DNA from 2 places in the Cutibacterium avidum 44067 genome. Region 2 is predicted to be linked to the other one. Evidence: riboswitches for the same ligand, from Rfam matches in the RefSeq annotation. Region 2 holds a riboswitch; the other holds the start of a gene.
The links. A riboswitch is a leader RNA that binds a small molecule or an ion and turns the genes downstream of it on or off. The one in region 2 is predicted to bind thiamine pyrophosphate.

Region 1: linked by a shared signal. The riboswitch ahead of thiM (hydroxyethylthiazole kinase) and the one ahead of PALO_RS10110 (bifunctional hydroxymethylpyrimidine kinase/phosphomethylpyrimidine kinase) in region 2 are both predicted to bind thiamine pyrophosphate.

Annotation. Positions count from the first base shown of each region.
Region 1 is NC_021064.1:1,454,959-1,469,979, forward strand. It holds gene PALO_RS06625 (helix-hairpin-helix domain-containing protein) at 1-641, opposite strand, end outside; gene leuS (leucine--tRNA ligase) at 794-3,274, opposite strand; gene PALO_RS06635 (VIT1/CCC1 transporter family protein) at 3,418-4,245, shown strand; gene PALO_RS06640 (DUF4192 domain-containing protein) at 4,265-5,269, opposite strand; partial or broken gene PALO_RS12995 (hypothetical protein) at 5,441-5,731, opposite strand; gene PALO_RS06645 (hypothetical protein) at 5,724-5,966, shown strand; gene PALO_RS06650 (NAD-dependent malic enzyme) at 6,076-7,782, opposite strand; gene PALO_RS06655 (L-lactate dehydrogenase) at 7,825-8,793, opposite strand; gene PALO_RS06660 (thiamine phosphate synthase) at 8,892-9,452, opposite strand; gene thiM (hydroxyethylthiazole kinase) at 9,439-10,272, opposite strand; TPP riboswitch at 10,241-10,349, opposite strand; partial or broken gene PALO_RS13000 (hypothetical protein) at 10,597-10,719, shown strand; gene PALO_RS06670 (serine hydrolase domain-containing protein) at 10,803-11,813, shown strand; gene PALO_RS06675 (MFS transporter) at 11,818-13,176, opposite strand; gene PALO_RS06680 (sugar kinase) at 13,211-14,161, opposite strand; gene PALO_RS06685 (L-ribulose-5-phosphate 4-epimerase) at 14,158-14,826, opposite strand; gene PALO_RS06690 (L-ribulose-5-phosphate 3-epimerase) at 14,918-15,021, opposite strand, start outside.
Region 2 is NC_021064.1:2,188,350-2,203,370, reverse strand. It holds gene PALO_RS10120 (AIR synthase related protein) at 1-532, opposite strand, end outside; partial or broken gene PALO_RS10115 (oleate hydratase) at 594-2,289, opposite strand; TPP riboswitch at 2,561-2,655, shown strand; gene PALO_RS10110 (bifunctional hydroxymethylpyrimidine kinase/phosphomethylpyrimidine kinase) at 2,638-4,218, shown strand; gene PALO_RS10105 (MFS transporter) at 4,276-5,631, shown strand; gene thiM (hydroxyethylthiazole kinase) at 5,628-6,398, shown strand; gene PALO_RS10095 (thiamine phosphate synthase) at 6,395-7,048, shown strand; partial or broken gene PALO_RS12240 (hypothetical protein) at 7,141-7,333, shown strand; gene kdpF (K(+)-transporting ATPase subunit F) at 7,330-7,419, shown strand; gene kdpA (potassium-transporting ATPase subunit KdpA) at 7,419-9,092, shown strand; gene kdpB (potassium-transporting ATPase subunit KdpB) at 9,095-11,209, shown strand; gene kdpC (potassium-transporting ATPase subunit KdpC) at 11,222-11,827, shown strand; gene PALO_RS10065 (sensor histidine kinase) at 11,870-14,401, shown strand; gene PALO_RS10060 (response regulator transcription factor) at 14,398-15,021, shown strand, end outside.

The DNA.
Region 1 (15,021 bases), 730 kb from region 2:
GCGGCCCCACCAGTATCACTCGGTCCGGTTTTCTGAGTCGCTGCGACACTGCCAGTCTGGCCAGGCGGGGCCACCGTTCCGTCCCCACGAGCTGGAATCCATATCTGGCAGCCATCGCAGACTGGAGCGGCAAGGTTGAGGCGTCCCGGGTGAGCTCCAGATGCCATGCCTCCAGCTGCTTCGACGGCGTCAGCAACCCTCGCGTCGACAGGCACCGTGTAGACCCCGGGATGCCTCACCCGCCCCGCCACGTGCACCTGGACACTCTGGTTCTTGGTGGGAGCTGATGAGGGGCTCAACACTGCCGCTGGAGCAGACGCAGATCCCTCAGGAGTCTCCGCATCGCTGCTGGCCGCGCCCGGCAGAGTCGCACCTTCTGGCACCGTCGAGACGACCACCGCCCCAGCGGGTACCTCGGCGGGTTTGGATCTCAGCAAGACGACGGCCACCACCGACAGCACCAGGACGAGCAGGATGCCCACGGCCGAGGCGTGGACACGGGTCACTGTTCGTGTCGGACTCGGGGCCTCCTCCTCTGCCGGTTCCTCCGCCACGGGGGTGGCAGAGCGTCTGGGCCCCATATTTCGGGCAGGCAGCCGCGCCATGAGGTCCTCAAGACGTTCTCGGTACTCATCGCTCATACCGTCAGTTGTCGTCGCAGGACCTGGAATCCGCCACCTTTTTCAAATCTGTGGACAACGCGACGCGGCGGCGAGTCTGTTTTCCACAGGCTCGCCGCCGCGTCGTCAGAGTGTCAGCTCATGACCGGCATGATCACGAAAATTTCAGGGGGTCACTTCGCAACGATGGAAATCATCTTCGGCAGACGGGCAATGACCTTGATGATCTCCTTGCCCTCGGTAAACCGCTGGACGTTGGAGTCAGCCAGGGCCAGCTCACGCGCCTCCTCCTCGGTGATGTCAGGGCTCACCTGGATCTTGGCACGAACCTTGCCCGTCACCTGGACGACCATGGTCACCTCCTCGGCGACCAGCAGCTTCTCGTCAGCGGTCGGCCACTGGGAGTTGGCGACGGACGGCTCGAGGCCGAGCATCTCCCACATCTCCTCGGCCAGATACGGGGCCACTAGGGAGAGCGCCTGGGCGGTGAAGGTGACGGCCTCGCGCACCGCGGGGTCGGCCGGGCCGCAACCCGCGTCAATGGCCTTGCGGGTGGCATTGACGAGCTCCATGATGCGCGCCACGACGACGTTGTACCGGCCGCCGTCGAGCAGCTCGGTGATGTCGGCGATGCTGCGGTGAGTCACACGGCGCAGGCCGCCGTCGCCCTTGGTCACGTCGACGTCGGGGTCGCTGGTGACCTCGGAAGCCACCCGCCAGGCACGCTGCAGGAACTTCAAGATCGAAGCTGGGGAGACGTCCGCCCAGTCGATGTCCTCGTCCGGCGGACCGGCGAAGATGACGGTGGTCCGCACCGCGTCGACGCCGAACTCGTCGATCTGCTTGCCGAGATCAACACCGTTGCCCAGCGACTTCGACATCGCCCGACCCTCATTGATGACCTGGCCTTGGTTCATGAGACGCTGGAAAGGCTCGGTGAAGTCGACCATGCCGAGGTCGTGCAACACCTTAGTGAAGAACCGCGAGTACAGCAGGTGCATGGTGGCGTGCTCGACGCCGCCGATGTACTGGGCGACCGGCATCCAACGACGCACGGCGTCGGTGTCGAACGGCCCCTGGTCGAAGTGCGGAGAGCAGTAACGCATGAAGTACCAGGACGAGTCCACGAAGGTGTCCATGGTGTCGGTGTCACGCTGGGCGGCCTCGCCACACCTGGGACAGGAGACCTTTCGCCACTCGCGAGCCTCCTCACCGGCGAGCGGTGACTTGCCCTTGGGAGCCAGCTCGGCCCCGCGCAGATCGGGCAGCTTGACCGGCAGCTGGTCGTCGGGGACCGGGACGTCGCCACAGGTATCGCAGTGGATGATCGGGATCGGACATCCCCAGAAGCGCTGACGGCTCAGCAGCCAGTCGCGCAGACGGTAGGTGATCGTCGACTCGCCGATGCCTTTGTCCCCAAGGAACTCGCACATCTTCTCGATGGCCTCAGCCTTGGTGGTGATGCCGTCGAGGAATCCGGAGTTCTGGTATGCGCCGTCACCGGTGGTGGCAATGCCGGACTCGCGCGGATCGGCCTCGCCTGTGTCGATGACAGGGATGACGTCGATGCCGTACTTGCGGGCGAAGTCGAGGTCGCGCTGATCGTGGGCCGGCACGGCCATGACGGCACCGGTGCCGTAGTCAGCCAGCACATAGTCGCCAGCCCACACTGGAATCTTGGCCCCGTTGACGGGATTGGTCGCCTCGACACCGAGAGGCACACCGGTCTTCTCGTACTCGGTGGACTGACGCTCGATCTCGGACTTCTTCTTGACCTCGCCAAGGTAAGCCTCGAAGTCGGGACGGGCTTCGTCGGAGACGATCTCCTGGGCCAAGGCCGAGTCGGGAGCGACGACCATGAAGGTCGCTCCGTAGAGGGTGTCGGCGCGAGTGGTGAAGACCCGCACCGGCTCCTCGCGACCGTCGATGGTGAAGTCGACGTAGGCCCCTTCGGAACGCCCGATCCAGTTGCGCTGCATCGACAGCACACGATCGGGCCACTTACCCTCAATCTGGCCCATGTCGTCGAGCAGACGCTGGGCGTAGTCGGTGATGCGGAAGTACCACTGGTTGAGCTGACGCTTGGTGACGACGGCGCCGCAGCGCTCACAGCAACCGTCCTTGACCTGCTCGTTGGCGAGCACGGTCTGGTCGTTGGGGCACCAGTTGGCCCAGGAATCCTTGCGGTAGGCCAGCCCCTTCTCGAAGAAGCGATTGAACAGCCACTGGGTCCAGCGGTAGTACTCCTCGTCCGAGGTGTGCAGCCTCATCGACCAGTCGAAGGAGACGGCATAGCGCTTGAAGGAGGCTGCCTGGGTGTCGATGTTGTTGTAGGTCCACTCGGCGGGGTGGGTGCCGTGCTTGATGGCGGCGTTCTCGGCCGGTAGACCGAAGGAGTCCCAGCCGACCGGGTGCAGGACGTCGAACCCGCGCAGTCGCCAGTAGCGCGCAAGCACATCGCCGATGGCGAATGCCTCAGCATGACCCATGTGGAGGTCACCGGAGGGGTATGCAAACATGTCGAGGACGTAGCGGCGCTCCTTGGAACCGTCGTCAAGGGCTGCGAAGGTGCGGTTCTCCTCCCAGTACCTGGACCACTTCTCCTGGGCTGCGGCTGCGTCGTAGCCCGTCGTCTCGCGCACCTGGTCGCTCACGTCACACCTCTCGGATCCACTACGGGCCTCACCAGACCCGCGACACATACGGGCCAGAGTCTAGCGAAGCTGCCCCACACCTACCGTCAGGGTTCCCTGTCCTTCCTTGTGAACACTCGTTGAACACGAGCACAGTTGGTGTCATGAGCACCACGGCACACCGCGCGAACATGCCAGCCGGGAAGACCGAAACGGCCTCCGTTCCGGCCATGTCCGCCCTGGCCCCCGCCGACGACGCAACGTCGACCTACTCCCCCACCCCAGCCCGCAAGCCTCACGAGGCCGACGAGGGCATGGGAAGCCTCAACTCCAAACTCAACTGGCTGCGTGCCGCGGTGCTCGGAGCCAACGACGGCATCATCTCGACGGCCGGCATCGTCATGGGTGTCGCCGGCGCCACCATCGATCGTTCCTCCCTCCTCATCGCCGGCTTGGCAGGGCTTGTCGCCGGTGCCCTGTCCATGGCCGGCGGCGAGTATGTCTCCGTGAGCTCACAGCGCGACATCGAGAAGGCCGTCATGGCCAAGGAGGCCGCTGAGCTGCGCGACTTCCCTGACGAAGAGCTCGAGGAACTCGCCGGGATCTACGCCGAGAAGGGCCTGTCCGAGCAGACTGCTCGTCAGGTTGCCCGAGAGCTCACCGCTCACGATCCGCTGCGGGCCCACGCCGAGGCCGAACTGGGTATCGACCCCGACGAGTACACCAACCCCTGGCACGCGGCCTTCGCCTCGATGGCTGCCTTCACCGTCGGTGCCTTGGTCCCGTTGCTCGCCATGGTGTGTTCCCCGACGGCAACCCGCGTCTACATCACCATCGCCGCCACGATGATCGGCCTGTTCCTCACCGGTCTGGGGTCAGCCATCGCGAGCGGCAGCGGCAAGGCCCGTCCCATCGCCCGCAACATCATCGTGGGCATCTGTTCTATGACGATCACCTATCTCATCGGTCACCTCGTCGGTATGCAGGTCTGACTGTCGTCGCCGCTGTGACTCATTCGCCCACCTGCTCCGCCGGGAGTGGGTGGGCGATCAACGTTGGGTCGCGATCCATGATCTCCCACAGCTTGGGCGGCACGAAGGCGTCGACGATGACCATCAAGGCCTGTGGCAGGTCCGCAGCCCCCACCATGGATTGGCATCGGTGGGCGCACACTGACGCCACCGCCCCGTCTCCATTCAGCCACCCGGCCAGCCCGCAGAGGGCCAGCGGGGCCGGGGCCATCCGATCAGGGATCATCCCGACGGCTTGGCTCCAGATCGTCAGCCATCTCGACGCGTGCTCCCGTTCCATCGTCATCCACAAGGTGCGCGCCACCTCCGGACGCTGGACGGCAACGGCCATCTCGACGGCGGCGGCATCATCAATCGGTGAACCGGACCTCACGAGAGCACGGCATCTGGCAGCGACGACGTCATCACCGCAGCGAGAGAGTCGTCGTCGCGCATTGGTGATGAGTCGACGAGTACCTGAGTCACAGGTTCTTCCGGGCCCGGACAGTTGATCGACCAGATTGGTACGGCTCGGCAGAACGGTGAGCCCCCGGTAGACCGCCTCGGCAGCAATCTCCGGGGCGGGAATGTACGGGTGATTCTCCCCACAGCTCCGTTCATCGCCGAAGATGCTGCGCCAGCACTCACCATCTGTCCAGGCAGCGTCACCAATGTTCATGCCCTTCATCGCCCGGATGGCCAACGCCAAGGCAGCCATGCCACGGTCTTGGTCCTCGGTGAAGGCCAGGATCACCGTCCGTCCACGCCCTGCCAACGAGACGACTCGGGATGCGAAGGCGTCCATGGCCAGGGTCAGTTCAACGTCGTCGAGATCAACCCGGGCGACGAAACCTTGGCAGGTCGCGCCATCGTCAGCGACGATGAGGAGCAGGCTCTCGCTGGGTTGGAAGCCGAGCAGGTAGGGCGCCAGGGTTATCGCCTCGTCGACAGTCCTGACAGTCAGTGGATCACGGTCATCGGTGGTGGACGAATGCAGTGTTGTCATACCTTCAGTTGTCGTCCCGACCCCGTGAAATCCGCCAAGCAATTGGGTACCTGTGGACAACTCCCGGCAGCGTCATCTCGTCTCAACGCCAACCTGTGGACAGCACCGACGGCCACCAACCACGTACAGTGGAGCCACCATGAGCCAACCGCCTGACATCAGCCAGTATCAGCCGCCGAAACGCCACCGCGGCTGGATCGCCGCCATCATCGCGGTGGCTGTCATCATCGCCCTCGTTCTGGTGGCTCGCCGGGTCACCAGCGAGCCTGATCTCCCCCCGTCCCCCATGCCAACTCCGGTGGCGACACCGTCATCGGCAACCACTCCGACACCGATTCCGGCATCAGTGACGGCTGTGGCCTCCTCGGTGCCGTTCTCGTCCAAGGACAACTCGACCGAGGGAACATGGTCGATCGACGACGTCAGTTGGGGCCCCGGAAGTGTCACCCTCACGGTGACCATCGAGGTCACCAGGGGATCCCTGAGCGACTACACCTTCTTCATCATGGAGAACGAGTCGACCAACATCCACGAGGCCAACCTGCCGCCCACCGGAACCCTCGGCGACACCGTCTCCCCGGGACATAAGGTGCACGGCACGGTCACCATTGACTGTCCGCGCGCTGACGCCACCGTCATGTTCACACATGGATCGGGGATGTCCTCCCCCATCTCGGCTCTGACGATCAAGGCGTGACTCGCCACCTCTGATGCCCATCTGGCATGGCCTGGGGCCCGGCACGATGCCGGTCCCCAGGTCATCAGCTCAGTCCCGTCACTTCACTGTCATCAGTCTGCGTCGTCGCTCAGATGACCTCGACGCGTGGGTAGCGCGGCTGCCACATCGCCGAGAACACCTTCTCAACCGGGGTGTCGGTGGCCTCGGTCGCCACACCTTCCTCCATCGCCTGCTGGGCAACGGCAATGGCCACCGACGCCGACAGCGGTCTCAGGGTCTTGATGGACGGCAGCAGCGAGGCTCCCATCACCCGGTTGTCGACGTGCATGGCGACCGCCTCGGCAGCAGCCGCGATCATGCCGTTGGTGACGCGAGACGCCTGCACTGCGATGGCTCCCAAACCGATGCCCGGGAAGACCAGGGCGTTGTTGGCCTGAGCGATCTGATACGTCACACCGTTGACCATGACCGGCTTGAACGGCGAACCGGTGGCCACCAGGGCGCGTCCTTCAGTCCACTTGAGAATGTCGGAAGGCAGTGCCTCGGCCTTACGGGTCGGGTTCGACAGCGGCATGATCACCGGACGATCACAGTGGGCCGCCATCGTCTTGACGATCTCCTCGGTGAAGGCCCCCGTCTGGGCGGAACAGCCGATGAGGATCGTCGGATGGACGTTACGCACGACATCACTCAACGTGTACTGGTCAGGGGCGTCAGTGGTCCACCCTTCCAGCTCCTCCTTGCTGCGAGCGAAGGGCTGCTGGAAGTCACGCAGCCGCAGACCTTCCCGCAGCAGGCCACGGGATCCCAATCCCCAGAAGTGGGAACGCGCAGTTTCCTCGTCCAGCCCCTGGCTGACCATGAGCTGTACCAGGAGATTCGCGATGCCGGTGCCAGCCGAACCAGCGCCGTGAATGACGATACGGTGCTTGCTCAGCGGGGTGCCGGAAGCCTTGACGGCACTCAACACGGCGGCGACGACCACGGCTGCGGTGCCCTGGATGTCGTCGTTGAAGGTGCAGTAGTCGTCCCGATACTTGTTGAGGATTCGGGTGGCGTTACCGGCCGCGAAGTCCTCCCAGTGCAGCAGGGCGTGCGGGAACATCCGGTGGGCCGTCTCGACGTACTGTTGGACGAAGGCGTCATAGCGTTCTCCGCGCACACGGGGGTGACGCACGCCGAGGTAGCCGTCGTCATTGAGGCGTTCCATGTTGTCGGTGCCGACGTCGAGGATGACGGGCAGGACGCGGTGCGGGTGGATTCCGGCTGCCGCGGTGTACACCGCTAGTTTCCCGACGGTGATCGCCACGCCACCGACACCCTGGTCACCGATGCCGAGGATGCCCTCTGCATCAGTGGCCACGATGAGGTCGACATCGTCAGGGCCATGGCCCAACTGCCCCAGGGCCTGCTCCATGTCCTCCGGGTCGTCGATGGACAGGTAAATACCGCTCGGACGGTCGTACCAGTGGTTGTATTCCTCAATTGCCTTGCCGATCGTCGGGGTGTAGACGATGGGCAGCATCTCCTCGATGTGCTCGGCGATGAGGCGGAAGTACAGCACCTCATTACGGTCGTGCATGTGGTTGAGGTACAGGTACTTCGCCAGGTCGTCCGGCTGCGCCGAGTACTGGGCGTAAACCCGCTTGAGCTGGTCAGTGATCGTCATGACTCCCGACGGCAACAGGCCCGTGAGACCAAGGGTCTTGCGCTCCTCGAGGGTGAAAGCCGTGCCTCGGTTGGCCAGGGGGTTCGTCAACACCTCCTGGCCGCGAGCCGCAATCTTGAGAAGTTCTCCGTCACTGTCCTGTGCATACTGAAAAGGAACTGACATACCCCCTAGCCTAGAAGGTCGTCAGCACAAATGTTCAGCAGGTCACGAGATGGATGACAAAGTGTCACGCAAGCGTTCCGCGGAGGCCGCAAGGGAGGCAATTTCCGCTGCGCTCATGGAGACCGGGACCACTCCCTCGATGCCGTCACGCGAGACGATGCACGGCATGGACAGGGCTACCCCGGAGACTCCGTGGACATCCTCGATGACGCTGGACAGCGGCAGGACGGAACGGCCCGGACGCAGCAGGGACTCGGCAAGACGAGCACCCGTCAGACCGATGGCGTAGTTCGTCGCACCCTTGCCCTCGATGATCTTGTACGCGGCGAAGGCGGCCTCGTGGGCCAGGTCAGCGAGCACATCCTCGGTGAAGACGCGCTCACCCTCGACGGTCCAGTCGTGGATCGGCACACCGGAGATGTTGGCGGTCGACCACAGCGGGAACTCCGAGTCGCCGTGCTCGCCGACGATGGTCACGTGTACATGGCGCTGCTCGACGTTGGCCCACTGACGGATGAGCCAGCGCAGCCGCGAGGTGTCGAGCATGGTGCCGGTCGAGAAGACACGGTTGGCCGGCAACCCGGTGGCCTGCTGGGCTACGACAGTCAGGACGTCACAGGGGTTGGTGACGAGCACGAACAGGGCGTTCGGAGACTGCTCGACCAGCTGCGGCATGAGGGAACGCAGAATATTGGCATTGACGCCGGCGAGGTCCAGACGGGTCTGGCCCGGCTTCTGACGAGCTCCGGCAGTGATGAAGACAACATCAGAGTCGGCAGTGTCGTGGACATCAGCGCCACCCATCACTGAGGCGGGGGTGAACTGAGTGCCATGGGCGAGGTCCGCTACCTCGGCCTCGACCTTGTCCTTGGCGATGTCGTAGAGGGCAACGAGGTCGGCCGATCCGCGGATGAGGCAGGCGTAGGCCAGCGAGGAACCAACCGAACCGGCCCCGACGACGGAGATCTTGGAGGCGCGACGAGTGACGTCAGAAGTGCTCATGGCGCTCATTTTAGGGTGCCCTCGCACCTGATCCCCAACGCTGCGCACCAGGGCCGCGCATCTGAACAAGATGCCAGCAGCCCTGAGCGGTTGTGCACGCCCTGATGTCACCGCCCCTTCGCGTGGCACCATGCCTGTGCGAGTTCCCGAGCGTTGGATTCAGGGTCGGCGTTTCGACAAATTGCCGAGACGACGCTGAGGCCGTCGCAGCCCACCCGGGCTACATCCTGAGCGTCGGAGGCAGTGACTCCGCCGATGACGCACACCGGCCACGGGCTGACGTCGACGACGTCAGGGCCATGAGACAGCGCGGCCTCCACGTGGGCGGGGGTCTGCGCGGACAAGCCGATCAGCAGATTGTCCCCGAGAACCTCTCGAGCCTGGGCGACCGGCATGTCGGACTGCCCGACATGGGCACCGTCAGCTCCGATCTCAGCGACCAGATGGACCCGGTCGTCAATGATGAGGGGTATTTCGTCGCATACATCTCTCACCCGTCGTCCCAAAGCGACGAATTCGTCATCAGGCAGGTCGTGGTCGCGGAATTGGACCAGAGTCACCCCGCCGGAGATAGCGCGTAGCACGGTCTCGACGATCTCCTCTGGGCCACCACATTGGGCGGTGTCTGTGACGAGGTACACCGAAAGATCGAAGTCAGGCCGTGACATCGCGAAGCCCTCCCCGCGCGCCGACTTCGTCGGGTGACACCAGGAACAGTTCGTCGATGAGAGCTTGAGCGAATCCGCCCAGGCCCACACTGCGATCCGCCGCTCGTTCGGCAGCCACGCACAACATGGCGGTTGCGGATGCAGCTGCAATGAGATGATCTTTCTGGACGCCTGCAAAGGCCGCTGTCAGAGCCCCTAGTGAGCATCCAACCCCGGTCACTCGCGCCATCCATTCATGCCCCGATGACACGGTTACGTGCCGGTGCGCGTCCACGATGTGATCGACGGGGCCGCTAGTGGCGACCACGGTGCCGTATGTGCGCACGAGCTCAGCGGCGGACCCCAAGGCATCCTCGACAGCATCTCCGGCCTCAGGGCCTCGGGGGGACGCTCCCGTCCCAGCCAGGGTCAATACCTCGGAGGCATTTGCCCGGATGACGGCTGGAGCACCGACGTGCAACGCGTCCAGGGCGACCTGGGTACGCCATGACATCCCGACTCCCACCGGGTCGAGCACCCACGGTGTGTCACTACCTGCTGCGCCACGCACGGCAACAACTATGGCTTCAGCGGTCTCCCGGTACGGAGTACCAATATTGACGAGCACGCCGTCAGCCAACGATGCGAATCCCTCAGATTCCTCGGGGTTATCGACCATGGCGGGGACTGCCCCCGCAGCCAACAACACGTTCGCGGTAAAGTTGGCAACCACGATGTTCGTCAGGCACTGGACCAGCGGCTTGTCCCGACGCAGCCGCTCCACGGACTCTGACACCAAATTCGACAGTTCAGTCATGTCAACCACTCCCTTCGCCGGCATTACCCGGACAGGTTCAGGCGGTCGGTGCCATCTCGGCACCCTCTCAGCCCTTGTGGTGGGCTCCCGCGTTGTTGTGGTCCAATCTTACCCACGATGCGCGCTGGCAACGCCGCGGTCCTGTCTTCTACCTGAATCCGCTCTACCAGCCCATGTCTCAAGTGGCACAATGCGGCCATGAGTTCCCGTCTTGACCCTGTCGTCGACGTTCTCAGTGCTGCTTCGTCAGAAGCTGCCGGGAGTGGAACCTCGTTGTCCTGGGCAGCCGTTGACGACAGTGAGGTGCGCTGTAGCGACACCGACGATCGCGTCTACAGCATCGCGTCGATGTCGAAGTCGTTCACCGCTGCCAGCGTCCTTGGGATCTGTCACGGGCTGATCGACGTGGCTTCTCGACGGCCCGCTCTCGACGACACCCTCGGTAGTTGGATTCCGCAGCTTCAGGAGCCCATCGCCAGCGCAACGATTCGTGACGCGTTGTCCATGTCTACCGGTCTACCACCGACGATCCGTGGGCTGACCGTCAGCAGGCCATGTCACGCGAGGAGTTCGAGGCGCTGTTGGGTAAACCCTTCATCACGAACTTCGCGCCGGGAACGGGGTACGCCTATTCCAACCTCGGTTACGCGATCCTGGGCCGCGTCGTCGAGTTGGCGACCGAGCGGCCATTCATCGACGTCGTCGAGGAAGACATCATCCGTCGGGTGGGGATGACCGAATCCTTCCTCGACGTCACGCAAGTACCCGAGGGAAAGCTCACCCCAGGCCTCGGCAGAGATGGCAGCGTCCAGCCCTTGCTTGGCCCCGGAACCTTCTCCCCCATCGACGGCCTCATCTGCACCGCCAAGGATGTCGGGATCTGGGTGAGCCATTTCATCACCGCGTGGACCAGCGAGGACGATGGTTGGGGTCGGGTCTTCCGCGAGATGCAGCAGGTGTACCGGTACTTCACGACATACGGCCCAGTCACCGAAGGGTACGGATATGGCCTTCACGTCGCTGTCACGGGGAAGGAACACATCGTCTATCACTGCGGTGGATACCCGGGTTATGGATCGACGATGATGTGGCATCCGCGCTCGGGAGTCGGCATCGTGGTGCTGGCGAATCGGACGTATCACCCGGCCATCCGCGTAACCTCCACGGCCCTCGACACCGTTGTTCCCGGGGTGGGTGACCTGCTGTTGCCCTCGGCAGCCAAGGATCGCAAGACCTGCGACGCCGTCCATCCTTCGCCGATGAATCCCCAAGTCCGGCAACATCTCGACGACGTCGAGAAAATCATTCGCAACTGGTCGAACGATCTGGTGGCTCGGGAGTGGAGCCCGACGATGGACATGGATCGTCCGTTGGATCAGCGCCGCAAGGATTTCGAGGACGTGGTCGAGGCCACCGGGGAATCCGTGGATGCCGCGATCGACGTCGTCGAGATGACGCCGTATCGCTGGATCTGGCGTGTCGAGGGCCCCCTGGCTACCCGTCAGGTCACGGCTTCGGTTAACCCGTTGGGTCAGGTACAGGCCCTCGACGTCAGGATCGTTTGATAGGTCAGATCGTGTCGAGTGAGGTGCCGCGAGTTTCGCGGGCGAACATGTATGTCACACCGCCGACGACGAGCAGCACGGTGAACAGGATGAACGCCGGGAAGACCGCGTCCAAGGTGACATTCTGTTTGACCGCAGATCCGCCCACCATGAGTCCCATGAGCGCCGGACCGATGACCTTGGCAGTCGCACCGATGCCGTAACCGAGTCCCAGACCGGTGGAGCGAGCCTCGTTGGGAAACTGCTCGGCTCCGAAGGCGTTCAGAATGCCGAAGGCGCCGTCGCCGAAGGCCATCGCAACAAGGACGCCGGCAAAGAAAACCTGCCAGCCCCAACCCAGATGAGCCGAAAGCGCGATGATCAGAGTTCCGGCGGCACCTACCAGACCGAATGACAGCATCGTGATCCTCCGACCGATGCGGTCGGCCAGCCATGCTGACAGGAAGCGCCCGATGAGATCGGCCAGAGAGACGAACATAAACAGGATCCCGACTTGCTCTGCAGACTTGCCGAACCCGGTCTTGAGGAGGGTCTGACCCCACGACTGAATCGTGAATGATCCCAGAATGAAGCAGAAGGACCCTAGGCTGACTATGAGGAGGCCCTTGCGGTACTTGCCGAAGACAAGTGAGTACGAAGCGTCTTGGACGTGCTCTACCGACGGCAGATCTCCAATGTCGTCAGCCGGCATCTCCAACGCCCACGCCAAAGCCTCACGGGCTTCATTTTCCCGTCCATGACTCTGTAGAAACCTTGGTGACTCGGGGACAAAGCGAATCCACACAAGCAGGAAGACAGGAATCGCCCCCAGCGCGATGAGAGCACGCCAATTATCACCCAAGGCTTTTTGCCCGAGAGATCCCAGGAAAAGACCGAGCGGTATGAATACCGACGCCAATCCCGCAAGAAGGCCGCGCTGTTTAGCTGGCACAAACTCTTGAACATACGGAATCGATGTGATATTGAGGCCGCCAACACCGATCCCCACACCAATACGCAATATGGCTAGCATGACCCAGCCGTGATCTGGAGTGAACACTGATACGACGGTGAATGCAACGAACATGAGGACGCACCAGAAAAATGACGAACGGCGTCCGATTTTGTCTGCCAGACGTCCCCACATAATGGCACCGATGACCGTACCCAGGCCAGAACAGGCGAGGATGACGCCCGCCTCAGTGCCGGTCAGGTTCCATGGCTTAGTGAGGACGGATACCACGAAACCAATGAGGAAGATGTCAAAGAACTCGGAAATGTTTCCGATGATGGCCAGGGCGACAAGATTCTTCTGATTGCGCGTCAAAGGGCGCGAATCTATAAGATCTAAGGCTGATTGCTTGGATGCTGTAGAGGTGGACATGTAACTATATCTCCTACCTGCGCCGCGGTTGTTGTCAACGCAGAATGTCTGTGTTCGAAGGAATATTGAGCTCACTGGGACTCACACGAGTAAGGTCTCCATAATGAGTCAGGGCGTAAGCAGATGTCCGCTGCCCGTAATAGATTCCCTGGACCACGTCACCTGCAAGATACCCGTGCAATGTTCCTGCGACGAAGGAGTCTCCTGCGCCTGGACGGTCGACGACAGGCACCTGAACCACTGGGAAGGTGTGGTCGCCGTGCTCGTCGTCGGATAGATAGACACCATTGATCTGGTCAGTGGACACAACCGTCGGTGCTCCGAACAATTCACGCAGATCGTGACATGCCTGTTCGCCGTCAGATTCAATCCCAAATACTGCCATGCCGTCACGCACCGAGCAAAAGACAATGTCCGATATGCACGCAATGGATTCGAGCACTTCTCGGGCCCGTCTCGGCTCCCACAACAGGGAACGATAATTGACGTCAAGTGCGACGGCTATTCCACGGCGGTGGGCCTCCTCGACAAAATGGCTCACCACAACAGCCGTGTTCTCGGTCAGAGCAGCCGTAATGCCAGTCACGAAAACCAGTTTCGTGTCGAGCATGGCCTCCCAATCGAGATCCTCGACACGGACGTCACGAAAAGGGGTGTGCTCGCGATCGTAAAGCACACGTGCTGGCATCGGATACTCACCGGGCTCCATGAAGTACAGTGCGACGCGCCCCTCAGGCTTGATACAGATGTGGGAGACATCGACACCGACACTACGAAACTCGTTGACAACCCGGTCGGTAAGATCGCCCTGTGGCATAACAGATGTCCAGCAGGTGTCGCGACCGAGCTGGGACAGCAAGCCTGCAACGTTGGCTTCGGAGCAGGCAGCGGTGGCCCGTAGCTGCTGGGCATTAACAAGACGCTCGCCCTTGTAGCAGGTGAGCCGGATCTGCCCCTCACCGATAGTTGAGATGTCGTAAGTCATGCCGTCACCCCCTGGGACGCAGCTGGGGTGCCGTAGCGGTTGGTGTATCGGTCGTGGTTGGAGTCGATCTCCGACTGCGGGAGCGGGGAGATTTTGCCGATGAGCTTGGCAAAAGTCAGGGTCCTGGCGACGTCCTCGACCATAACGGCTGCCTTGACAGCCTTCTCAATAGACGTACCGACAGTGAAGACACCGTGTTTCTTGAGTAGTACGGCTGGGGACTCGTCGATGAACCGTACAATTTGCTCACCTATCTGCTCAGTGCCGATCTGGGCGTAATCTCCGCACGGGACTCGTCCACCGAACTCATCAGCGACGGCGGTCATGGCGCAGGGTATGTCCTGGCCTGTGGCAGCCCAGGCGGTGGCGAAGGTGGAGTGAGTGTGGATGATGCTGCGGATGTCGTCATGGCGACGATAGACGTACAGGTGCGAAGCGGTGTCCGAAGATGGTCCACGATCTCCCTCGACAACCTTTCCGTCAAGGTCGACGACAACCATGTCGTCAGGGGTCATGTCGTCGTACAGCATTCCGGAGGGCTTGATGATCACCAAGCCGGTCCCGGGGTCTCGGGCAGACAAATTGCCCGAGGTCCAGGTCACCAGGCCGTGTCGGGGCAGGTCGAGATTGCCTTCGCAAACGTCTTTCTTGAGCTCTTCGAGCATCGAACGTTCTCCTTTGAACAGCGGTATAGGAATTTTTTGGAGGTTTGGTGTCGGTCGGCCCAGGATTCAAGCTGGGCCAACCGATCTCGAATCAGGCGAGGGCCCGACGAATCGGGATTCCGGCGGTTCGAAGACGCCCCTCGATGAACTCACGCGCCGACACACTGCGATCATTGGAATCGGGGGCATCGTCGT
Region 2 (15,021 bases):
CCACCAGGTCTCGCACCTCCGCGAGTGGCACGATCTCGCGCCGGCCAGGGGCGACGTCGTCATCAGGGGCCGAGACGGGAGTCCCGACGCAGACCAGCACGTCACCGTCATGGGCCCGGGGGAGTTCTCCCTCTGGCATGACGCCGATGACTGTCACGCCAATCCCGGTCTGGGTCGTCGCGACGTTGTCCTCCGTCGAGCCCGTGACCGCCGTGGGGTCAATCCCGACGGCGGCCGCGCAGCGTCGGAACTCCTCGATCATGGGCTGGGCTGACTCCCAGTCCTGGCACAGGGTGTTGACGAGGACGAGAGGACGCGCACCGGCGCACATCACCTCCAGGAGGGGTACCCGCGCTCCCAGATGAGCGCACCACACCGGGTCAGCTGGGTAGGAGTCGTCAGGACGCGGGCCGATCCCACCGATGGTGTCACAGGCGATGACCAGACGAGAAGCCGGGACATCAGCCACCAGCAGGTCACGCAGCCTCGTGACGGGTAGGGGGGATGAGGGGAGATGGTTCGGGGCGGTCACGGTGTCATTCAACCGCGACCGCCCCGAAGTTGCACTGGAAGGACGTCATGACGTCAGCACGTCACGGCAGGATGTCCTCGTAGTAGGTATTGCGCAGCAGGACCGACAACAGTCGACCACCGGGCAGGTGCCCGTCGTTAAGTGTCTTGGCGGAGGCCAGCAGAGAACGGATGTCGTATTGAGCAGGCCATGTCGGTGGGATGTCGCGGTCGAGGTTGAGCAGCCCGTAGACAGCCATCATGGCGGTACGAGCCGATCCTTCGACGGTGAAGATGCAGTCGTCCGGGGTTTCGACGAACTGGCCCAGGCAGGCCAGGTTGACGCAACCGTCCGGGATGACCTCCGGGCGATCTCCCTTGCCACGAGGCATGAAGAAGGCTGTGATCCACGGCATCGTCGCAATGCGAACCTTGGTGCGAGCCTTGATCTCCTCGAACTGGTCGAGCAGACCGAAGTGATAGCAGTACTCCTTGAGCAGTTCCTCTCCGGTGCACTCCAGCATCGGCTTCTTGACGATGTCGCCCTTCTCGAACGGGTACAGGCCGTAGGCCCAGGCGACGCCCCAGTCCTTCGGCTGATCGTGGAACTGTGGCTGACGGTTCATCGTCAGCGAGATGCACCACGACGAGTCCTCGGCGGTGATGATGCCGCCGGTGACCGTGCGTCCGGACAGTGGATCGTTGCCCGTCAGTTCCCTGATCTTCTGGAGGAATGGATGGTCCTCACCGATGAAGTTGAAGCTGATCGACTGCCACACCGTCTTGTCGGCGTCGCTGCAGAAGACGTCGGGACGACCGAACACGGCGGAACGACGGACCAGGTTGCGCCACAGCTCCCAGCCGGCGACCTCGTCCTTGTTGTAGGGGGCGGGGTGGTCCATGTCGCCGTAGCCGGTGCACTCGGTCAGTGAACCGTTCGTGACGAAGACGAGGTCCTTCGGGGTCATGTCGATGCGATGTTCGCCGCCCTCCTTGTCGCGCCACAGAATGCCTCGGGCGACCTTGCGGTGAGCAGTGATCTCCGGGTCGACGTCGTAGACCAAGGTGTCGTACTGGAACTTCACGCCGCGCTCGGTCAGCCACTTCATGAGCGGGACGACGAAGGAGTCGTACTGGTTGTAGCGGCTGAACAGCAGACAGGAGAGGTCCGAGAATCCGGGCAGCAGGTGGAGGAAGCGGTGCATGTAGCGCTTGAACTCGGTCAGGGACTGCCACTGCTCGAAGGCGAACATCGTCTTCCACAGTGTGTAGAAGGTGGAATGCAGAAAGTCCTCGTCGAACCAGTCCTCGATGGATTTGTAGTAAGTGTCGGACTCCTTGGCCAGCAGCAGCTTCAGGACGGCGAGCTGGCCTTTCTTGTTGATGCCCATCATTGTAGGCCGAGCGTTTCTGGCCCTGATTGTTGATGATGCGGCAGTGATTGACGTTCGGATCGTTCTCGTTGACGATCCGGAACTCGTCCATGACGCTGTAGGGCTCGGGCATCTCGAGGGCCGGGATGTCCTTCATGACGTCCCAGAAGCACTCGAAGTGTTGCTCCATCTCACGACCGCCACGGGCGATGAAGCCCTTCTCGGTGTCGCCGTCGCCGTCGAAGGCGCCGCCGGGCTGGTGGAGCTCCTCGAGGATCGTGATGTTCTCGGCAGGCATCTTGGCGTCACGGATGAGGAAGACGGCTGCCGTTAGTGCAGCGATACCAGAGCCGACCAGGTATGCCTTGCGCTCAGCGATGTCGTCCGGGGGCACCGGGTGGTTCATGGTGTAACGACCGAGGTCGTTGTGAACGAACGGGTTGCCATCCGGGCTGACCGGGAAGCTGCGCTGATAAATCTTTTGGAAGTTCGTCATGATTCACTCGTCATACGACTTCGCCGGAAGTTCTCCGGTGAACTTCGACTAGCCTCACGATAGCGCCGGAAGGGTGTGATGGAATGCCCTCTTTTTGAGACTTTCGTAAGAGTTTTCTTGAGCGTTCTTCGTCGTCGGGACTCGGGGTGCAGTGCCTTGTCGCAGTCGGGTGCCATACTTATCGCTGGACACGGGGTGCGCCGTATCGGCGCTGAGATCACACCCGTGGAACCTGATCTAGTTCGTACTGGCGAAGGGATGTCCGAGATGGCTTCTTCCACCCCCAGAAACCCGTCGCAGGGCTCAGTCCCGCGCGTCCTCTCCATCGCGGGAACGGATCCCTCCGGGGGTGCCGGCACTGCTGCCGACACCAAGTCCATCACCGCGGCCGGTGGGTACGCGATGGCCGTCGTCACCGCCCTGGTTGCCCAGAACACTCAAGGGGTGCGCGCGATCCACACCCCACCCACCGAGTTCCTGAGGCAGCAGTTGGCGGCAGTCAGCGATGACGTGGCGATCGACGCCGTCAAGACTGGCATGCTCGGAACGGTCGAGATCATCGACACGGTCGCCAGATTCCTCGACGAGCACCGTCCGCCCATCGTCGTCGTCGATCCGGTCATGGTCGCCACCAGCGGAGACCGGCTCCTCGCCCCTGACGCCGAGGCTGCCATGCGCGAGTTCTGTCGCCGGGCAACCGTCGTCACCCCGAACATTCCCGAGCTCGCAGTGCTGTGCGAGACCGGACCGGCGAAGGGCGCCGAGGAAGCCCTGGAACAGGCGCGCGGCTGGGCCAAGGAGACCGGGGTCGCCGTCGTCGTCAAGACCGGCCATCTCGACTCCCGGCGTGTCGACAACATCTGGGTGGGCTCGGAAGGGACGACGTACACCGCGCAGAGCACCCGGGTGGAGACGACGAACACCCACGGCACCGGATGCTCGCTCTCCTCGGCTCTGGCGACCCGGCTGGGTGCAGGGGATGCTCCCGGCGAGGCCCTGGGATGGGTCACCGACTGGTTGCACGAGGCGATCCTGCACGGGTCAGAGCTGAAGGTTGGCCGGGGACACGGTCCGGTCGACCACTCCCACCGGGCACGACGGCTGTCCGCCGATGCCTCGGCGGTGGCTTGGTTCGGGCCGATCGAGCCGCTGGAGTCTCCCAAGGCCCTCGTCGGTTCGGCGGGGTCAGCACCCACTGCTGCGGTGGACCCGGTTGGTCCGTGGACGACGGCCCTGTGGCAGGCCAGCGCGGATCTGGCCCGTCAGATCCAGGGATCGGACTTCGTCGCTGCCCTCGTCGATGGCACCTTGACGGGTCACGCCTTCAACTTCTACCTCGGTCAGGACGCCCGATATCTGGCCTGCTATTCACGAGCCCTGGCCGCTCTGGCTGCTCGCGCCGTCGACCCGCAGGACGCGGCGTGGTGGGCGCAGTCGTCCGAGACCTGCATCGTCGAAGAGGCTGCCCTGCACCGCGCCTGGTTGGAGGGACGCGATCAGGCTCCGGCCGGCCCGGTGACGACGGCGTACACGAATTTCCTGCTGGCACACACTCTGGGTGACGACTACGTCGTCGGGGTGGCGTCCGTCCTGCCCTGCTTCTGGCTGTATGCCCAGGTGGGAGCCGGGTTGCCGCAGGTTCCGGAAGGCCATCCCTATGCGTTGTGGCTCGACACCTACCGGGCCCCGGGGTTTGTCGAGGCTACCTCGCACACCCTCGTCGTCGTGGAGAAGGCCTTCGAACAAGCTGGTCCGACTGCTCGGGCACGTGCTGCCCATGCCTATCTGACGGCCTGTCGTCATGAGTTGGAGTTCTTCGACCAGGCGATGCGCGTCTGAGCCGCCATCGCCCCGCTCCAGACCGCACCATCCACACTTGTTCAAGGACTTGCCCCCATGACCACGACAACATCACTGCCCACCGTTCCGAACACCTCGTCGAAGGGGACGATGCCACCCGAAGGACGGGCCGCTCTGCGGGCCGGCGTCGTCGGCAACTGGATTGACAACATCCACGTCTTCCTACCCCTGACGGCCCTCGCCCCCGCGATGGTGGTGCTCGCCGGCCCCTCGGCCAGCGCCTCCGTCGGCGCCCTCGTCGTCATCGCCATGCTGCTGGGACGTCCCCTCGGCGGGATGATCTTCGGACGGATCTCCGACCGGCTGGGACGCACCCGTACCACCCGCCTGGCCATTGCCGGCACCGCGACCTGCGCCGGGCTCATCGCCGTCATGCCCACCCACCAGCTCATCGGGGCGTGGACGATCGGGCTCATCCTGCTGCTGCGATTCCTGGGCGGGATCTTCGTTGCCGGTGAGTACTCCGCCGCCATCCCGCTGGCGATGGAATGGTCATCTCCCAAGAAACGCGGCTTGGCGTCCGGGGTCATCCTGTCGATGGCTCCCTGGGCCCAGGCGTCAATCGCCTTCGCCGTCGCCGTCATGCTGGCCGCTCTCGGGCCGGACCGCTACGCCGCGTGGGGATGGCGCATCCTCTTCGTCATCGGTGCTGCGATGAGCATCGGGATGATCATCTACTATTCCCGGCGGGTCTGCGACGCCCCTCTCCTCCACCGCACCCATGACTCCAGGGATGCCTGGAAGACCCCGACCCCCGGTGTGCGTGAGGTCATCGCCGGGGCGTGGGCGCCGGCCTTCTGGCAGGTCTTCACCCTCATGACGGGGCTGTGGCTGCTCACCGACACCACCGTGCTGATCCTCACCGCGCGACTGCGCACCGACGCCGGGCTGACGGCTACGGCGACCTCCTGGGTGATGGGAGTCGCCTCCGTTGGTCAGGCGATCTTCATGGCGCTGGCCGGGCACTGGTCCACGAGGGTGGGACGGCGCCGTCTGCTGGTGTGCTGGGGAATCAGTGCCGCGGTGCTCGGCCCGCTGCTGTGGTGGGGAGCGATCAGTTCCGCATCAGCAGGCAGGGCAGCCGTCTTCGCCGTCGCCCTCCAGGTGGCGACGGTGTCGGCCTACGGTCCCATCTCGGCCTACCTGTCCGAGAGGTTCCCCACCGAGGTGCGCTCCACCGGCTACGGCATGGGGTACAGCCTGTCCCTCATCCTGCCGGCGCTGTACCCGTTCTACCTGCCGGGGCTGGAGGGCTTGTTCGGGCATCTCGGGGCAGTGCTCGTGCTCGTCGTCCTCGGTGGTTTGCTGGTAGTGCTCGGTGCCGTCCTCGGCCCGCGGCTGTCGGGGGCTGACATCGACGCTGACATCGACGAGGTGGCGAGGGTGGCATGACGATTGACGAGGTGGTGGCGGCTGCTCGACGCAATCCGCCCATGGTTCACTGCCTCACCGCGACGGTGAGTATGTCCTTGGTGGCCGATGGCCTGTTGGCGGCGGGGTTGCGTCCGATGATGACGGAGACCCTCGAGGAGGCCCCGGTCGTCGTCACGGCCGCCGACGCCCTGTCGGTCAACCTGGGCACCCTGTCGACCGATGGCATGGTCGGCATCCCCGCCACCGTCGCCGCTCGTCCTGACGGCGTCCCGTGGGTCCTCGACCCGACGGCGATCGGGCTGGCACCGGTGCGTACCCGGATGGCTCGCGACTTCCTGGACGAGGGACCTGACGTCGTCAAGGGGAATGCCTCCGAGATCCTCGCCCTCGTGGGAGGACGAGGGGGACGCGGAGCCGACTCGGCGGATGCCCCCGAGCACGCCGTCGACGCAGCTATCGAGGTGGCGCGACGGACCGGGGGAGTCGTCGTGGTGTCGGGGCCGACGGATGTCGTCGTCACCACCGATGGGGTGGCCGAGAAGATCTCCAGAGGCCATCCGTTCATGGCCCGGGTGACCGGGACCGGCTGCCTACTGGGCGCGTTGACCGCGGGGTGCCTGGTGGCCACCGATGATCCGGTGCAGGCCGCGGTGACGGCCGTGACCTGGTTCGACGTCGCCGGTGAGGTCGCGGCGGCCCGTGCCGGCGGACCCGGTACTTTTCGTGTGCAACTGCTCGACGCCCTCGACGAGGTCGCGAGAACCGGAGTGGAGGAGACGAGATGACCCTGGACCTGCGCTGTTACCTGGTGACCTCGGGAACCGACCGTCACACCGTCGAGACGGCTGCGTTGGCTGCTGGGGCAGGCGCCGGCATCGTCCAGGTGAGAGCCAAGACCCTGGCGACCCGAGACCTCTTGTCGCTGGTTCTCCAGGTCGGCGAGGCGGTGCGTCGTGCGAACCCGGAGACGCGGGTTGTCGTCGATGATCGAGCCGACGTCGCCTGGGCGGCGATGCGCGCCCGCGGTAACGTCCACGGGGTGCATCTGGGGGTCGAGGACCTTCCGGTACGTGACGCCAGGGCCATGCTCGGGCCCGACGCCATCGTGGGTTACACCACCGGAACCCTGGACCTGGTGAGGTCGGCCGAGCCCCTCGCGGACGCCCTGGACTACCTGGGTGCCGGGCCTTTCCGACCCACCCCGACGAAGGACTCCGGACGCCCACCGCTGGGGGTGGAGGGGTACCCGGCCCTGGTGCAGGCGAGCTCTCGGCCCGTCGTCGCCATCGGGGACGTCCAGGTTGACGACGTGGCTGCGCTGGCGACAACCGGCATCGCAGGGGTTGCCATGGTGCGCGCCGTGATGGCCGCTGACGATCCCGCCGCGGTGGTCGCGCAGGCCATCGCGGCCTTCGATCGTGGCCGGGAGGGCTGATTCCCCTGAGCCGAACGGTGACGCACGTCACACTTTCTGAACCGTTCGGGACTCGCCTGTTAGCAAATCGTTAGGATCTCGCTCACCCCCGTATGGGATCCGTAGGGGAGCGCGACAACCCCCTTACGACACGATTTCGATGGTTCCTGGTGCCAAAACCGGCACTCCGGAAACCCCGGGTCATCGTCAAGGAGCCTTGTCATGCTGGACGTTATCTGGCTGCTCGGTGTCGTCGTCCTCTTCCTCCTACTCGCCCTGTGCGTGAAGGGGGTCGACGCGCTGTGACCGTCCTCAACATCGTCGCGGCCATTCTCGGCATTGCCGCTGTCGTGTACCTCGTGATCGCCCTCATCCGTCCGGAGCGTTTCTGATGACGTGGTTCTACTTCTTGGCGAGCCTTGCTCTTCTCGCCCTCGCGCTCGGGATCGCCCAGCATCACCTGGGCTCCTACATGGCCCGTGTCTTCACCTCTGACAAGGACACCAAGGTCGAGGCCTTCTGCTACCGCATCATGGGCGTCGACCCCCGTGCCGGACAGACGTGGAAGTCCTACGCCCGCTCGGTGCTGGCCTTCAGCTTCTGCGGTGTCGTCCTGCTCTACGCCCTCCAGCGTCTGCAGTCGTGGCTGCCCTGGTCCATGGACAAGGGGTCGGTGAACCCAGCCGTGGCCTTCAACACCGCGGTCTCCTTCGTCACCAACACCAACTGGCAGGCCTACTCCCCGGAGGCGACCCTGGGGCACTTCGTCCAGCTCGCCGGCCTGTGCGTGCAGAACTTTGTCTCCGCAGCCACCGGCATCGCGGTCGCGATCGCCCTGGTGCGTGGATTCGTCGGACGTGGTGAGCACACCATCGGCAACTTCTGGGTCGATCTCACCCGCACCACCCTTCGCATCCTCATGCCGATCGCCGCTGTGGGAGCCTTCCTGCTCATCGTCGGTGGGGCTGCGCAGAACTTCATCGGCTTCATGCACGTCACCGGCATCGCTGGTGGGGACCAGATCATCCCGGGCGGGCCTGTCGCCTCCCAGGAGGTCATCAAGGAGCTCGGCACCAACGGTGGCGGCTTCTTCAACGGCAACTCATCCCACCCCTTCGAGAACCCCCAGCCGTGGACGAACATGCTGGAGATCTTCCTCATCCTGCTCATCCCATTCTCGCTGCCGCGCACCTTCGGAAAGATGGTCAAGGACGTGCGTCAGGGCCGCGCCATCCTCATCTCAATGATCGTGCTGTTCCTCATCAACCTCTTCGCGATGGCTGCTGCCGAGTTCTCCGGACACGGCACCGCCGGGCGCCTCGCCGGCGCCGCGATGGAGGGCAAGGAGCAGCGCTTCGGCCTGACCCAGTCGGTCCTCTTCGCCAACGCGACGACGATGACCTCCACGGGCGCCGTCAACTCGATGCACGACTCCTACACCGCCATCGGTGGCATGTTCACCATGCTGAACATGATGCTGGGTGAGATCAGCCCTGGCGGCGTCGGATCTGGCCTGTACGGCATGCTCGTCATCGCCGTCATCGCGGTGTTCATCGCTGGACTCCTCGTCGGTCGTACCCCCGAGTACCTCGGCAAGAAGATCGGCCCGCGAGAGATGAAGTTGTCGGCCCTGTACATCCTCGTCATGCCGGCCCTGGTGCTGTGCGGGGTGGCCCTCAGCCTGGCCATCCCCGGTATTCGGGATGGTGTCGTCAACACCTCGATCTCGAACCCGGGTGAGCACGGACTGAGTGAGCTCGTCTACGCCTTCACCTCGGGTGCCAACAACAACGGTTCCGCCTTCGCCGGTCTGGATGCCTCGACGAACTGGCTGTGCGCGGCGATTGGCGTCGCCATGCTGCTCGGTCGCTTCCTGCCGATCATCCTCGCCCTCGCCCTCGCCGGAGCCCTTGCCGAACGCGAGCCCGTCCCGGTCACCGCAGGCACCCTTCCCACCCACAACGCCCTGTTCATCACCCTCGTCGTCTTCACGGTGATCCTCGTCACGGCGCTCGTCTTCTTCCCGGTCCTCACACTGGGACCGCTGGCCGAAGGACTGATCTGATCATGACCGTCATCACCTCGAATTCGCGTTCCCGCGGCCTCACCGGGGCCCAGGTCCGCCAGGCCCTGCCCGGTGCCTTCCGCAAGCTCGACCCGCGTGCCCAGTGGCGCAACCCGGTCATGTTCCTGGTGTGGGTCGGCGCGGCCCTGACGACGATCGTCGCCGTCATGGAGCCGTTCACCCACATCACCGACGGCCGTGTGCCGACCGGATTCTCCGCGGTCATCGCGGTCTGGCTGTGGCTCACCGTGGTCTTCGCCAACCTTGCCGAATCCATCGCCGAGGGCCGCGGCAAGGCCCAGGCCGAGACCCTGAGGAAGACCCGCACCGCCACCAACGCGCTGCGCGTCGATGGTTGGGACGAGAAGAACGATCCCTCGGCCGAGCACACCACGACCACCGAGATCGTCTCCTCGGACCTCAAGTACGGCGACGTCGTCGTCGTGACGGCAGGCCAGACGATCCCCGGAGACGGGGACATCATCTGGGGCATCGCCTCGGTCGACGAGTCGGCCATCACCGGTGAGTCCGCCCCCGTGGTACGTGAGTCCGGCGGCGACCGTTCCGCCGTCACCGGTGGCACGAAGGTGCTCTCCGACCGCATCGTCGTCAAGATCACCTCGAAGCCCGGCCAGTCCTTCGTCGACCGCATGATCGCACTGGTGGAGGGATCCGGACGCCAGAAGACCCCCAACGAGATCGCCCTCAACATCCTGCTGGCGAGCCTGTCGATCGTCTTCGTCATCGTCGCCCTGACCCTGAACCCGATCGCCTCCCTGGCCGCCAGGCCGGTGGGCATCACGGTTCTCGTCGCCCTGTTGGTCTGCCTCATCCCGACCACCATCGGTGCCCTGCTCTCGGCCATCGGTATCGCGGGTATGGACCGCCTGGTGCAGCACAACGTGCTGGCCATGTCGGGCCGAGCCGTCGAGGCCGCCGGTGACGTCACCACCCTGCTGCTCGACAAGACCGGCACCATCACCTACGGAAACCGTCGAGCCAGCGAGTTCATCGCGATGCCCGGCGTCAGTGAGGAGGAGATCCGCGACGTGTCCGCCCGGTCCTCCCTGGCCGACCCGACCCCGGAGGGCACCTCCATCGTCGACCTGGCTCGCGAGCAGGGATTCGACGCCGATGCCTGGGGTGACCAGGGGGAGGTTGTCCCCTTCACCGCTCAGACCAGGATGTCCGGCATCGACCTGCCCGACGGCACCGAGATCCGCAAGGGTGCCGGTTCGGCCGTGCGAGCCTGGCTGACGGAGTCCCACATCGACATGGACATCGACACCCTCGCCCACATGGATCGTCGCGTCGACGCCGTCTCCGAGTCCGGTGGCACCCCGCTCGTCGTCGCAGTGCGCACCCCCGACCATGTCGGCAAGGTCCTCGGCGTCGTCCATCTCAAGGACATCGTCAAAGAAGGCCTGACCGACCGGTTCTCCGAGTTGCGTCGGATGGGCATCCGCACCGTCATGGTGACCGGTGACAACCCGCTGACGGCTGCCGCCATCGCCAAGGAGGCCGGGGTCGACGACTTCCTGGCTGAGGCCACCCCGGAGGACAAGCTCGCCTACATCCACAAGGAGCAGGAGGGCGGCCGGATGGTCGCAATGACCGGTGACGGCACCAACGACGCCCCGGCCCTGGCCCAGGCGGACGTGGGTGTCGCCATGAACACCGGTACCTCGGCCGCCAAGGAGGCCGGCAACATGGTCGACCTCGACTCCGACCCGACCAAGCTCATCAGCATCGTCGGGATCGGCAAGCAGTTGCTCATCACGCGCGGCGCCCTGACGACCTTCTCCATCGCCAATGACATCGCCAAGTACTTCGCGATCATCCCCGCGATTTTCATGGCGACCTACCCGGGCCTGTCGGCCCTCAACATCATGGGCCTGCACTCCCCGGCGTCTGCGGTGCTCTCGGCGATCATCTTCAACGCGATCATCATCGTCATCCTGGTGCCGCTGGCTCTCAAGGGAGTGTCCTACAAGCCTGCCGGGGCGTCGAAGATTCTCGCCCGGAACCTGCGCATCTATGGCCTGGGCGGAGTTGTCGCGCCATTCATCGGCATCTGGCTGATCGACCTGCTCGTCCGTCTCATTCCCGGTTTCTGATCGGAGCCCATCATGATCATTTCCTCCAGGACTCGTACCCTCCTCGTCGGGCTGCGCTCGATCCTGTTGTTCACCGTCATCGTCGGCGTCGTGTACACCGGCGTCATGACCGGGCTGGGACAGCTCGTCCTCCATCGGCAGGCCAATGGCTCCCAGCTGGAGGTCAACGGCAAGGTGGTCGGCTCGACCCTCATCGGTCAGTCCTTTACCGACAAGGACGGCAAGCCGCTGCCGGAGTACTTCCAGCCGCGCCCGTCGGCCGCCGGTGACAACGGTTACGACGGGTCTTCCTCGGGTGGTTCCAACATGGGGCCTGAGAACCCGGACCTGGCCAAGACCATCAAGGAGCGTCGCAGCCAGGTGGCGACCTTCAACGGGGTGGATGCCGGCAGGGTTCCGGCCGATGCCCTGACGGCGTCGTCCTCTGGTCTGGACCCGCACATCAGCCCCGCCTACGCCGAGATCCAGGTCAGCCGGGTCGCCAAGGCCCGTCACCTCGATCCCAGTGTCGTCCGTGGGATTGTCGCCAACAACACTGACGGACGCCAGCTCGGATTCCTCGGTGCGACTAGGGTCAATGTCGTGACCCTCAATGCCGAACTGGATCGTCAGCACTGACTGACGTGATCAGTTCGTGATCATGGCCTGAAGGAGGACGAGGTGGCTGCTCGGGGACGATTGCGGGTGCTGCTCGGCGCGGCACCGGGCGTCGGCAAGACCTACGCCATGCTCGACGAGGGCAAGCACCTGAGCAAGAGTGGGTCCGACGTCGTCATCGCCGTCGTCGAGACCCACGGCCGGGCAGCCACCGCGGCCATGACTGAGGGGCTGGAGATCGTCCCCCGCCACCTCGTCGTACATCGCGGCATCGAGCTGTCCGAGATGGACCTCGACGGGGTACTCGCCTGCGATCCCGACGTCGCCCTGGTCGACGAGCTGGCCCACACCAACGCGCCCGGGTCGCGTCACGAAAAGCGCTGGCAGGATGTCGAGGAACTGCTGGACGCCGGGATCGATGTCATCTCGACGGTCAACATCCAGCACATCGAGTCGCTTAATGACGTCGTCGAACAGATCACCGGGGTGCCGCAGCGCGAGACCATCCCGGACACCGTGCTGCGCAAGGCCAACCAGGTGGAGGTTGTCGATCTCGCCCCGCAGGCCCTGCGCGATCGGCTCTCGGGCGGCAAGGTGTACCCGGCAGAGCGGATCGACGCCGCCCTGTCCAACTACTTCCGACTGGGCAACCTCACCGCCCTGCGCGAGCTGGCCCTGCTCTGGGTTGCTGACGAGGTAGACCACGCCCTGGCCGATTACCGCAGTGAGCACGGGATCGACTCCCACTGGGAGGCCCGCGAGCGGGTGGTCGTCGCCCTCACCGGTGGACGCGAGGGGGAGACCCTGTTGCGTCGCGGTGCCCGTATCGCCGCTCGAGCCGGGGGTGGTGAACTGTTGGCCGTCCACGTCACCACCGAGGACGGTCTGCGCTCCCCGCACCCGGGTGAACTGGCTCGTCAGCGTGGATTGGTGGACCAGTTGGGAGGGTCCTTTCACCAGCTCGTCGGCGACGACATCCCGGAGACTCTCATCGAGTTCGCGAAGTCGGTCAACGCCACCCAGCTCGTCATCGGGGCGAGTCGGCGTGGGAAGTTGTCGCGGTTGCTGACGGGTCATGACGTCGAGTCCGACATCATTCGGGCTTCGGGTGCCATTGACGTCCACATCGTCAGTCATGGTGCCCAGGCCAAGGGAATCCGGCTGCCACGGATGGGTGGGTCCTTGTCGACTCGTCGCCGCATCGCCGGTTTCGTCGTGCTGGCGGTCTTCGGGCCACTGCTGACCTGGTTGCTGGTGTCGACGCGCAGCCCCGAGGCCCTGACGACGGATGTGCTGACCTATGAGTTTCTGGCTGTCGTGGTGGCCCTGGTCGGCGGTGCCCTGCCGTCCTTCGTCGCGGCTCTGGCCTCGGGTATTGCCCTGGACTACTACTTCACCAAGCCCTTCTACACCGTCACCGTCAACGAGCCGCTGCACATGGTGGCTCTGCTGCTGTACCTGCTCACGGCCGCCCTGGTGAGCTTCGTCGTCGACCGCGCTGCCCGCAAGACCCGGGTGGCACGTCGCGCGGCCGCCGAGTCAGGGCTGCTGGAGTCGGTGGCCGGATCGGTGCTGCACGGTGAGGACGCCGTCGAGTCGTTGTTGTCCAAGGCGACCGAGGCCTTCGGGCTGTCGGGGGCCCGGGTGCTGACCGACGGACGCGTCGTGGCAAGCTCGGGTACGACCAGCGATGAAGTCACCGAGCAGCACATCGACGATCATTCGGTGGTCGAGTTCCACGGGCCTGAGCCGGACGCCTCCGAGCGTCGCCTGCTGTCGGTGATCACCACCCAGTTGGGGACGGCCCTGGACCAGCGGCAACTGGAGGAAACGGCCAAGGCGGTGGAGCCACTGGCCGCCACGGACCGAGTGCGAACGGCCTTGTTGTCGGCGGTGGGACACGACCTTCGTCGGCCCCTTGCGGCCGCGACCGCTGCCGTTTCAGGTCTGCGCAGCGAGGGAGCCGGTCTGTCCGACCAGGATCGTGATGACCTGTTGGAGACCGCCGATGACGCCCTGGGGAAACTGGCCAACCTCGTCACCGACCTGCTCGACGTCTCCCGGCTGCAGTCCGGCGTGCTCGGGGTCTCGGTGATGTCGGTCGACCCGGCCGAGGTCATCATGCCGGCCTTGGATGAGTTGTCCCTGGGGCCGGCGGATGTCGAGATCGATCTGGGAGCCGACGTGCCCGAGATGGTCGCCGATCCGGCCCTATTGCAGCGGGTGGTCGTCAACCTGTTGTCGAATGCGCTGAGATATGAGCCAGCAGGTGGCCGGGTTCGGCTCGCGACAAGCAGTTTCGCCGACCGGGTGGAGATCCGCGTGATCGATCATGGTCCGGGGATTCCGGAGGATCGTCGCGATGACGTCATGGTGCCCTTCCAACGGTTGGGGGACGCCGACTCGACCGTCGGGCTGGGACTGGGGCTGGCCCTCTCGAAGGGTTTCGTCGAGGGGATGGATGGCACCCTCGCGTTGGAGGACACTCCTGGTGGTGGCCTGACGATGGTCATCAGCCTGCCGAGGGTGGGCCATGCGGCGGCTGGCCACGATGATGTGGATCACGATGACATTGAGGAGGGGAGTGCTCGATGAAGATTCTCATTGCTGACGACGACCCGCAGATCCTGCGGGCGCTGCGGATCACCCTGGGGGCGCGCGGATACGAGATCCTGCTGGCCCGCGATGGTCAGCACGCCCTCGAGATGGCTGTCGATCACAAGCCCGACATCATCCTGCTGGATCTCGGCATGCCGCGTCTGGACGGGGTTCAGGTCATCGAGGCGGTGCGGGGGTGGTCCCAGGCGCCGATCCTGGTTATTTCGGGACGGTCGGGGTCGGCGGAGAAGGTGGAGGCCCTCGACGCCGGGGCTGAGGATTACGTCACCAAGCCCTTCTCGATGGATGAGTTGTTGGCGCGGATTCGGGTCCTGACGAGGAGGATTGGCCAGGACGAGGGGGATTCCGAGCCGGTTATCGCTTTCGGGTCGGTGCGGGTTGATCTCACCTCGCACACCGTTACTCGTGACGGGGCTAATGTCCGGTTGACGCCGACGGAGTGGCGGGTGCTCGAGCTGTTGATCCACAACGAGGGTCGGTTGGTGACTCGACAGACGATGCTGAGCCAGGTGTGGGGGTCGGAGCATGTCACCGACACGGGGTATTTGCGGTTGTACATCTCCCAGTTGCGCAAGAAGTTGGAGCCCGAGCCGAGT